Regions from separate parts of the Serratia sp. Res13-Sevr-LER1-36-b genome, predicted to be linked through region 2. Evidence: riboswitches for the same ligand, from Rfam matches in the RefSeq annotation. Region 2 holds a riboswitch; the other holds the start of a gene.

Region 1 (4,422 bases), on a different contig from region 2:
CCAGCAGCAAATGCAGCGTCTGCGGCTCGGCATACATCATTTTCTTCAGCTTGGTGAATGCCTTGCTGCTGCCGCCTTCGACCATATAGGTCGCCAACGTCCATGGGCTGCCGGAGAAACCGATCAGCGGCACTTCACCCTTCAATTCACGACGGATGGTGCGCACCGCGTTCATGACATAGCCCAGTTCATCTTCCGGATCGAATGCAGGCAGCTTCTCTACATCGGCACGGCAGGTGATTGGCGAAGAAAAACGCGGGCCTTCCCCGGTTTCGAAATAGAGCCCAAGCCCCATGGCATCGGGAATGGTGAGAATGTCGGAGAACAGGATGGCGGCGTCCAGCGCATAACGACGCAGGGGCTGTAATGTCACCTCGCAGGCCAGTTCGGCATTTTTGCACAGCGACATGAAATCCCCGGCCTGAGCACGGGTGGCTTTGTACTCTGGCAAATAACGACCGGCCTGGCGCATCATCCATACAGGGGTGAGATCCACCGGCTGGCGCAGTAGCGCACGCAGGTAGCGATCGTTCTTCAACTCATTCATTTCTTGGGCTCCCTTGATTATCTGCCGCCATTGTACATTATTCTGCCCGACACAGCGCCACGGTGTCCTCGATCAGGCGGCGCGCCACGGTACCAGGCGGTGGCAGCAGCGGCAGTTGGTCATAGCGATACCAGCCCGCATTGAGCAACTCTTTCGGATCGTGGCGCAGTTCACCGCCCTGATACTCGGCCATAAACGCCATCATCAGCGAATGAGGGAACGGCCAGGGTTGCGAGGTAACGTAGCGCAGGTTGGTAATGGCGATATTGCTCTCTTCCATCACTTCGCGCGCCACGGCCTGCTCCAGAGTTTCCCCCACCTCCACAAACCCCGCCAGCACGGTATGGATGCCGCCACGGTGGCGCACATGCTGTGCCAACAGGATCTCGTCATTGCGGCGGATGGCGACAATCACGCAAGGGGCAATCTGCGGGTAATAACGTTCGCGACAGTTATCACAAAGGCAGGCGCTTTCGGTACGGCTAAGGTGCATCTCATGACCGCAGTAGCCACAGAACCGGTGCGAGCGATAAAAGTCGGCCAGCTGTACGCCGCGCCCGGCCAGTTGGAACAGGCCACGATCGAGACTGAGCAGTTGCCGCACCGATCCCATCTCTTTCGGCATCGGTTGGCGCACCAGCCAGACCGGTGCCCCCTCCCATTCGCCAATTTGCCGAGCCGGCCGGCCTTGCAATGAAAATAGCGCGGCGGAACCAAACGGCAATTCACCGTTTGGTAACCAAATTTTGCTTTCATGGCTGACGATCCACCAGCCATTTTCGTTACCCGTTAATGCAAGTTCCATATGTTGTTGCACAACCTCTGCTTCACTGGCAATCTAGGAATGCTCTTTGTTACATTTTATTAACTTACCACTTTTTCTTTCTCTTACACACGGAGTCAATCATGCTAAACCGATTGGAAAGCCTGACTCAGCGCGTTGGTGGCAGTAATGAATTAGTCGATCACTGGTTGCAGGCACGCAAGCAACTGCTGGTTACCTACTGCAGTTTAGTCGGCATTAAACCCAACAAAGAAAAGCATACGCCGCTCAATGAAAAAGCGCTGGAGAACTTTTGCCAGAATCTGGTGGATTATCTTTCTGCCGGGCATTTTCACATTTATGACAAAATTATCAAACAAGTGGAAGGCTCCGCCAGCCCCAAGATGGCGCTAGCCACCAAGTTCTACCCAAAATTACAGGCCAATACCGAAGCCGTGATGGCGTTCCACGACCGCTACACCGAAGTCGTTATCGATCAGGACATGTGTGAAGAACTCAATCAGGCGCTGTCAGATATTGGCGAAGCCTTGGCATCACGTTTCGCCTTGGAAGATCAGTTGATCCAGCTGGCGGCAGAAACCTGGCAGCAGGGCCAACCGGGCACCACGAATACTGAATCTATGTCTCATCCAGCCTAATTATCCCCCAATAGATTTCAAGTGGTAGCCAGGCGGTCAACAACGCTACAGCTTGAAAGATGACGGGGAGGGCTTGTGGTTTTTGTTGACCCTCTTATACTGAGGGCTCTTGTCGGAGTGCCTAGCGCTGATTTTTCATCAAATTAGCCAGGCTGAGACCGTTAATTCGGGATCCGCGGAACCTGATCGGGTTAATACCCGCGAAGGGAACAAGAGTAATCTATCGCCATAGGCAAGATGCTCCCGCCAGGGGCTGTGCCTGCCTTACCGGCCACCATCATTACTCCCTCCGAACTCCAGACAAGCAATTTTCCACACATCACTCCACTGATAGGAATTTGCTATGTCTACCGTGAACCAACCTCGTGCCCGTAAACAACAGCGTGACCAAGCGCAAGATTTTATCGACTCTCTGCAAGGCGTTACCTTCCCCAACTCACAGCGGATCTATCTCGCGGGTTCGCGCAGCGATATCCAGGTACCGATGCGTGAGATCCAGCTCAGCCCGACGCTGATTGGCGGCAACAAAGACCAGCCCCAATATGAACAGAACGAAGCCATCCCGGTGTATGACACCGCAGGGCCGTATGGCGATCCGCTGGCGGTGCTCGACGTACATCGTGGCTTGGCCAAAGTACGAGCGGACTGGATCGCCGAACGTGCCGATACCGAAGCGTTAAGCGGCGTCAGTTCCGGCTTCACACAGCAACGACTTGCCGATGTTGGGTTAGACCATCTGCGCTTTGAGCACCTGCCGCGGCCCCGCAAAGCCTTGCCGGGTAAATGTGTTACGCAGTTGCATTACGCTCGCGCCGGTATTGTCACCCCAGAGATGGAATTTATCGCCATTCGCGAAAATATGGGCCGTGAGCGCATTCATGGTGAAGTGCTGCGCCACCAGCATCCCGGCCAGAGCTGGGGCGCAAATCTACCTGAGAACATCACGCCGGAATTTGTGCGCCAGGAAGTGGCCGCTGGCCGCGCCATCATCCCCGCCAACATCAACCACCCGGAATCCGAGCCGATGATTATTGGCCGTAATTTCCTGGTGAAGGTAAACGCCAATATCGGCAACTCGGCGGTCACCTCTTCGATTGAAGAGGAAGTCGAGAAGTTGGTGTGGTCAACCCGCTGGGGCGCTGACACCGTGATGGATCTCTCCACGGGCCGTTATATCCATGAAACCCGCGAATGGATCCTGCGTAACAGCCCGGTGCCGATTGGTACAGTGCCGATCTATCAGGCGCTGGAAAAAGTGAACGGCGTGGCGGAGAACCTGACCTGGGAAATGTTCCGCGATACCCTGCTGGAACAGGCTGAGCAAGGCGTAGATTACTTCACCATTCACGCCGGGGTGTTGCTGCGCTATGTGCCGATGACCGCCAAACGCCTGACCGGCATTGTCTCCCGTGGCGGCTCGATCATGGCGAAGTGGTGCCTGTCGCATCATCAGGAGAACTTCCTCTATCAGCACTTCCGCGAGATCTGCGAAATTTGCGCCGCTTACGATGTCTCGCTGTCACTCGGCGACGGCCTGCGCCCGGGCTCGATCCAGGATGCCAATGACGAAGCGCAATTCGCTGAGCTGCATACGCTGGGTGAACTGACCAAGATAGCCTGGGAATATGACGTGCAGGTGATGATCGAAGGCCCTGGCCACGTGCCGATGCAGATGATCCGCCGCAACATGACCGAGGAGCTGGAACATTGCCATGAAGCGCCGTTCTACACGCTGGGGCCATTGACCACCGATATCGCTCCGGGTTACGACCATTTCACCTCAGGGATCGGCGCGGCGATGATCGGCTGGTTCGGCTGCGCGATGCTTTGCTACGTGACACCGAAAGAGCATCTGGGGCTGCCTAACAAAGAAGACGTGAAGCAGGGGCTGATCACCTACAAGATCGCCGCTCACGCCGCCGACTTGGCGAAAGGCCATCCGGGCGCACAGATACGCGATAACGCCATGTCCAAAGCGCGCTTTGAATTCCGTTGGGAAGATCAGTTCAACCTGGCGCTGGATCCACAAACCGCCCGCGCCTATCACGACGAAACGCTGCCGCAAGAATCCGGCAAGATCGCCCACTTCTGCTCCATGTGTGGGCCGAAGTTCTGCTCGATGAAGATTTCCCAGGAAGTGCGTGACTATGCCGCCGCACAAGAGGCCGCCAAACCGATCGAAGTGCAACTGACCGGGATGGAGAAAATGTCGGCTGAATTCCGCTCACGCGGCAGCGAGCTGTACCACAGTGCGGCCAATTTGCAGGAGGAGATAAATAATGACTAACCTCACCTCTCCCTTCCCTGCAACACCGCACAAGCTGGGTTTATATCCGGTCGTCGACAGCGTTGAATGGATCGCCCGCCTGTTGGAGGCAGGCGTTACCACTATCCAACTACGTATCAAAGATCTGCCAGACGAGCAAGTGGAGGCCGATATTGCCGCCGCTATT
Region 2 (4,422 bases):
CACGTTCGTTCGCTACTGGGAGCCATGCAGCACGAGGGCTGGCTGACCTGGCAGGCCGAATCCGGCCGGGGTAAGCGTTCGCAGCTCAGCTTTCACTACACCGGATTGGCACTGCAACAACAACGCGCCGAGGAACTACTGGAACAGGATCGCATCGACCAACTGGTCCAACTGGTGGGCGATAAAGACGTGGTACGCCAAATGCTGCTTTCCCAGCTGGGGCGCAGCTTCCGCCAGGGGAAACATATCCTGCGAGTGCTCTACTATCGTCAGCTTTATAACCTGTTGCCCGGCTCGGCACTACGCCGTTCAGAAACCCACCTGGCAAGACAGATTTTCAACGGCCTGACGCGGGTAAACGAGGAAAACGGGGAACTGGATCCCGATCTTTCGCATCATTGGCAAACGATCACTCCTTTGCACTGGCGTTTTTATCTACGTCCGGCGATCCATTTTCACCATGGCCGTGAGCTGGAAATGGAAGATGTGATCCAGTCGCTCAACCGCCTGATCCCACAGCCGCTATTTTCACATATCGACAGGATCGACTCGCCTACGCCCTATGTCATCGATGTACATCTGCACACGCCGGACTACTGGCTGCCCTGGTTGCTGAGCAGCGTACATGCCATGATCCTGCCGCGCGAATGGCAGAGCCTGCCGGACTTTGCTCGCCATCCGATCGGCACCGGCCCCTATCGCGTGATACACAACAACCAAAGCCAGATGAAAATCCATGCCTTTGACGACTACTTTGGCTATCGCGCCCTGATCGATGAGGTCAACATTTGGGTATTACCGGAAATCACCGAAGAGCTGGCGCACTCCGGCGTCCAGTTACAGGGGGATGATACCGGTAGGAACGAGCTGGAAAGCCGCCTCGAAGAAGGCTGTTATTTTCTATTGTTCGATCAGCGTTCGGCACTGGCGGCCGATCCGGAAATCCGCAGTTGGCTAAGCGAACTGATCAACCCAATCGCACTGCTGAGCCACGCCGGGCCGCTCTACCAGCGTTACTGGGCTCCGGCCTATGGCATTCTCCCGCGCTGGTTACATAACCGTGTGTTGGGGCAGCAACCCAAGCCTGCAGGCTTAACCGAATTGACCCTGACCTTCTACAGCGAACACTCCGAGTTCCACGCAATCAAGCAGGCTATCGCCTCTCTGCTGGCCGAGCAGGGCATCAAACTCAATGTACAGGTCGTGGATTATGAAGCCTGGCATAAGGGCAAGGCGCAAAGCGATCTGTGGTTAGGCAGCGCCAACTTCACCCTGCCGCTGGAGTTTTCGCTGTTTGCCACGCTATACGAACTGCCGTTGATACAACATTGTCTGACGGAAGATATCGCACAGGATGCCGCTCAGTGGCGGGAAAACAGCCTGTCCATGGCCGAGTTTTGCCAGCGCCTGGTCAGCAGCCATCAGTTGCATCCGTTATTCCACCACTGGCTGCAACTGCATGGTCAACGCAGTATGCGTGGGGTACGGATGAATACCCTCGGCTGGTTCGATTTTAAATCTGCCTGGTTTGCGCCACCGGAAGCATAATCGCCTTTCACCCACGCCGCTAAGCCTCTACAATAGCGCCGACTCAACGGGGTGCGGAGAACCCGCCAATTTTTGGCCAACGGTTTTCCGCTGAGAGCACACCCGTCGAACCTGATCCGGTCAATACCGGCGGAGGGATTTGAGCATGGCGCGTTAACCTTCGTTAACCCAGTCCTCAGATACCTTTGCCCCCTTTACTATTAGGAGTGCAAAGTGGTCAAAAAATACCTGCCCTGTTTATTACTGCTAGCGGCGATGCCCGTCCTGGCCAAGCCAACGCTGACGGTCTACACCTACGACTCTTTCGCTGCCGACTGGGGCCCTGGCCCGGCGGTAAAAAAAGCCTTTGAGGCCGAATGTGACTGCGAATTGAAATTCGTGGCGCTGGAAGACGGCGTGTCGTTACTCAATCGCCTGAGAATGGAGGGCAAGAACAGCGCCGCCGACGTGGTTTTGGGCCTGGACAACAACCTGCTGCAAGCCGCGCAGCAAACGGATCTGTTCTCCGCCAGCCAAGTCGATACTAGCAAGCTCACGGTTCCCGGTGGCTGGCACAACCAGACCTTCGTTCCCTACGACTATGGCTACTTTGCTTTCGTCTACAACAAAGACAAGCTGAAGAACCCGCCGACCAGCCTGAAAGAGTTGGTGAGCAGCGATCGCCCCCTGAAGATCATCTATCAGGATCCGCGCACCAGCACACCTGGCCTTGGCCTCCTGCTCTGGATGCAGAAAGTGTATGGAGACGAGGCACCGCTTGCCTGGCAACAGTTGGCGAAGAAAACCGTCACCGTTACCAAAGGCTGGAGTGAAGCCTACGGCCTGTTCCTGAAAGGGGAAGGCGACATGGTACTGAGCTACACCACCTCCCCTGCCTACCATCTGATCGAAGAGAAAAAAGACCTCTATGCGGCGGCCAACTTCAGTGAAGGCCACTACCTGCAAATCGAAGTCGCTGGCAAGCTAAAGGCCAGCAAACAGCCAGAACTGGCCGAGCGCTTCATGCAGTTTATGGTCTCCCCGGCCTTCCAGAACACCATTCCCACAGGCAACTGGATGTACCCGGTGATCAAGACGGAACTGCCCGCCGGTTTCGAACAGATGAGCGTGCCGCAAACGGCATTGCAATTCAGCGCCGAGGAAGTGGCACAACAGCGTGGTAACTGGATCCGAGCATGGCAAACTGCCGTCAGCCACTGATCCCCCGCTGGTTATGGCCGGGGCTGATGGCCGCAGGTCTGATCCTGCTGATCGCGTTGGCGGCCATGGGCTCGCTGTGGCGTCATGCGCCAGAAAGTGATTGGCGCAGCCTGTGGCAAGACAGCTACCTGTGGCATGTAGTGCGCTTTACCTTTTGGCAGGCGCTACTCTCTGCCGTGATCTCGGTGGTGCCTGCCATCTGGCTGGCCCGAGCGTTATACCGGCGGCGCTTCCCTGGCCGTAACCTGCTGCTGCGGCTGTGCGCCATGACGCTGGTGCTGCCGGTGCTGGTGGCTGTATTTGGCATGCTGAGCGTCTACGGCAGGCAAGGCTGGCTGGCAACGCTCTGTGGTTGGCTGGGCGTGAACTACAGTTTTTCGCCTTATGGCCTGCAAGGCATCCTGCTGGCGCATCTGTTCTTTAATATGCCGCTGGCCACCCGCCTTCTGCTACAGGCGCTGGAGAACATCCCCACCGAGCAGCGCCAACTGGCCGCACAGCTGGGGATGAACGGCTGGCAGCAGTTCCGCTTTGTGGAATGGCCTGCGTTACGCCGCCAGATCCTCCCCAGCGGCGCACTGGTGTTTATGCTGTGTTTTGCCAGCTTTGCAACCGTGCTTTCGTTGGGCGGCGGGCCACAGGCCACCACCATAGAGCTGGCGATCTATCAGGCCTTGAGTTACGACTACGATCTCAGCCGCGCGGCGCTGCTGGCGCTGATCCAACTGGCTTGCTGCCTGGGGCTGGTGGTGCTCAGCCAGCGTTTGAGCCAGGCTCTGCCGGTTGGCCATACCCACGCCCAGCGCTGGCGCGATCCGCAGGACAGTCTGGGGCGGCGCATTAGCGATACGCTATTTATTGTCGCTGCGCTACTGTTACTGCTACCTCCGTTGCTGGCGGTGATCATCGACGGTGCCAACCAAACGCTGGTCACCGTGCTGCAACAGCCCATTCTCTGGCAGGCCCTGTTCACCTCACTACGCATCGCACTAGGCGCGGGCATTTTGTGCGTGGTATTGACCATGATGCTGCTATGGAGCAGCCGTGAGCTGAAGCTGCGACAACGGGCCGCCTGGGGCCAAACGCTGGAACTGAGCGGCATGGTGATCCTGGCGATGCCGGGTATTGTGCTGGCTACCGGTTTCTTTCTGTTGCTGAGCGATACCACTGGACTGCCGCAGTCGCCTTATGCGCTGGTGATCCTCACCAATGCGTTGATGGCGATACCCTACGCACTAAAAGTGCTGGAAAATCCAATGCGCGATCTGGCCGAGCGTTATAATCCACTATGCTTGTCGCTGGATATCCACGGCTGGCAGCGGCTGCGCTGGATCGAGCTGAAAGCGTTGCAACGCCCGCTGGCGCAGGCTTTGGCCTTTGCCTGTGTGCTGTCGATTGGCGATTTCGGCGTGGTAGCACTGTTCGGCAACGAGCAGTTCCGTACCTTGCCTTTTTATCTCTATCAGCAGATTGGCGCATATCGCAGCAACGACGGGGCCGTGACTGCCCTGCTGCTACTGCTGCTCTGTTTCCTGCTGTTTACCCTGATTGAACGTTTACCGGGCCGCCATGCTGACGCTTGAAAAACTGACCTATCTGTACGAACACCTGCCGATGCGTTTTGACCTGCGCATTCAGCCGGGAGAACACGTCGCGGTGCTTGGCCCTAGCGGC

The links. A riboswitch is a leader RNA that binds a small molecule or an ion and turns the genes downstream of it on or off. The one in region 2 is predicted to bind thiamine pyrophosphate.
Region 1: it holds a riboswitch for thiamine pyrophosphate, as region 2 does, so the genes downstream of both, thiC (phosphomethylpyrimidine synthase ThiC) here and thiB (thiamine ABC transporter substrate binding subunit) in region 2, are expected to answer to the same signal.

The regions. Positions count from the first base shown of each region.
Region 1 covers NZ_JADACK010000033.1:17,474-21,895, reverse strand. The annotation lists gene hemE (uroporphyrinogen decarboxylase) at 1-547, opposite strand, end outside; gene nudC (NAD(+) diphosphatase) at 585-1,352, opposite strand; gene IMQ33_RS20435 (Rsd/AlgQ family anti-sigma factor) at 1,454-1,969, shown strand; TPP riboswitch at 2,073-2,195, shown strand; gene thiC (phosphomethylpyrimidine synthase ThiC) at 2,313-4,256, shown strand; gene thiE (thiamine phosphate synthase) at 4,249-4,422, shown strand, end outside.
Region 2 covers NZ_JADACK010000020.1:268,040-272,461, forward strand. The annotation lists gene sgrR (HTH-type transcriptional regulator SgrR) at 1-1,548, shown strand, start outside; TPP riboswitch at 1,586-1,704, shown strand; gene thiB (thiamine ABC transporter substrate binding subunit) at 1,762-2,748, shown strand; gene thiP (thiamine/thiamine pyrophosphate ABC transporter permease ThiP) at 2,724-4,331, shown strand; gene thiQ (thiamine ABC transporter ATP-binding protein ThiQ) at 4,318-4,422, shown strand, end outside.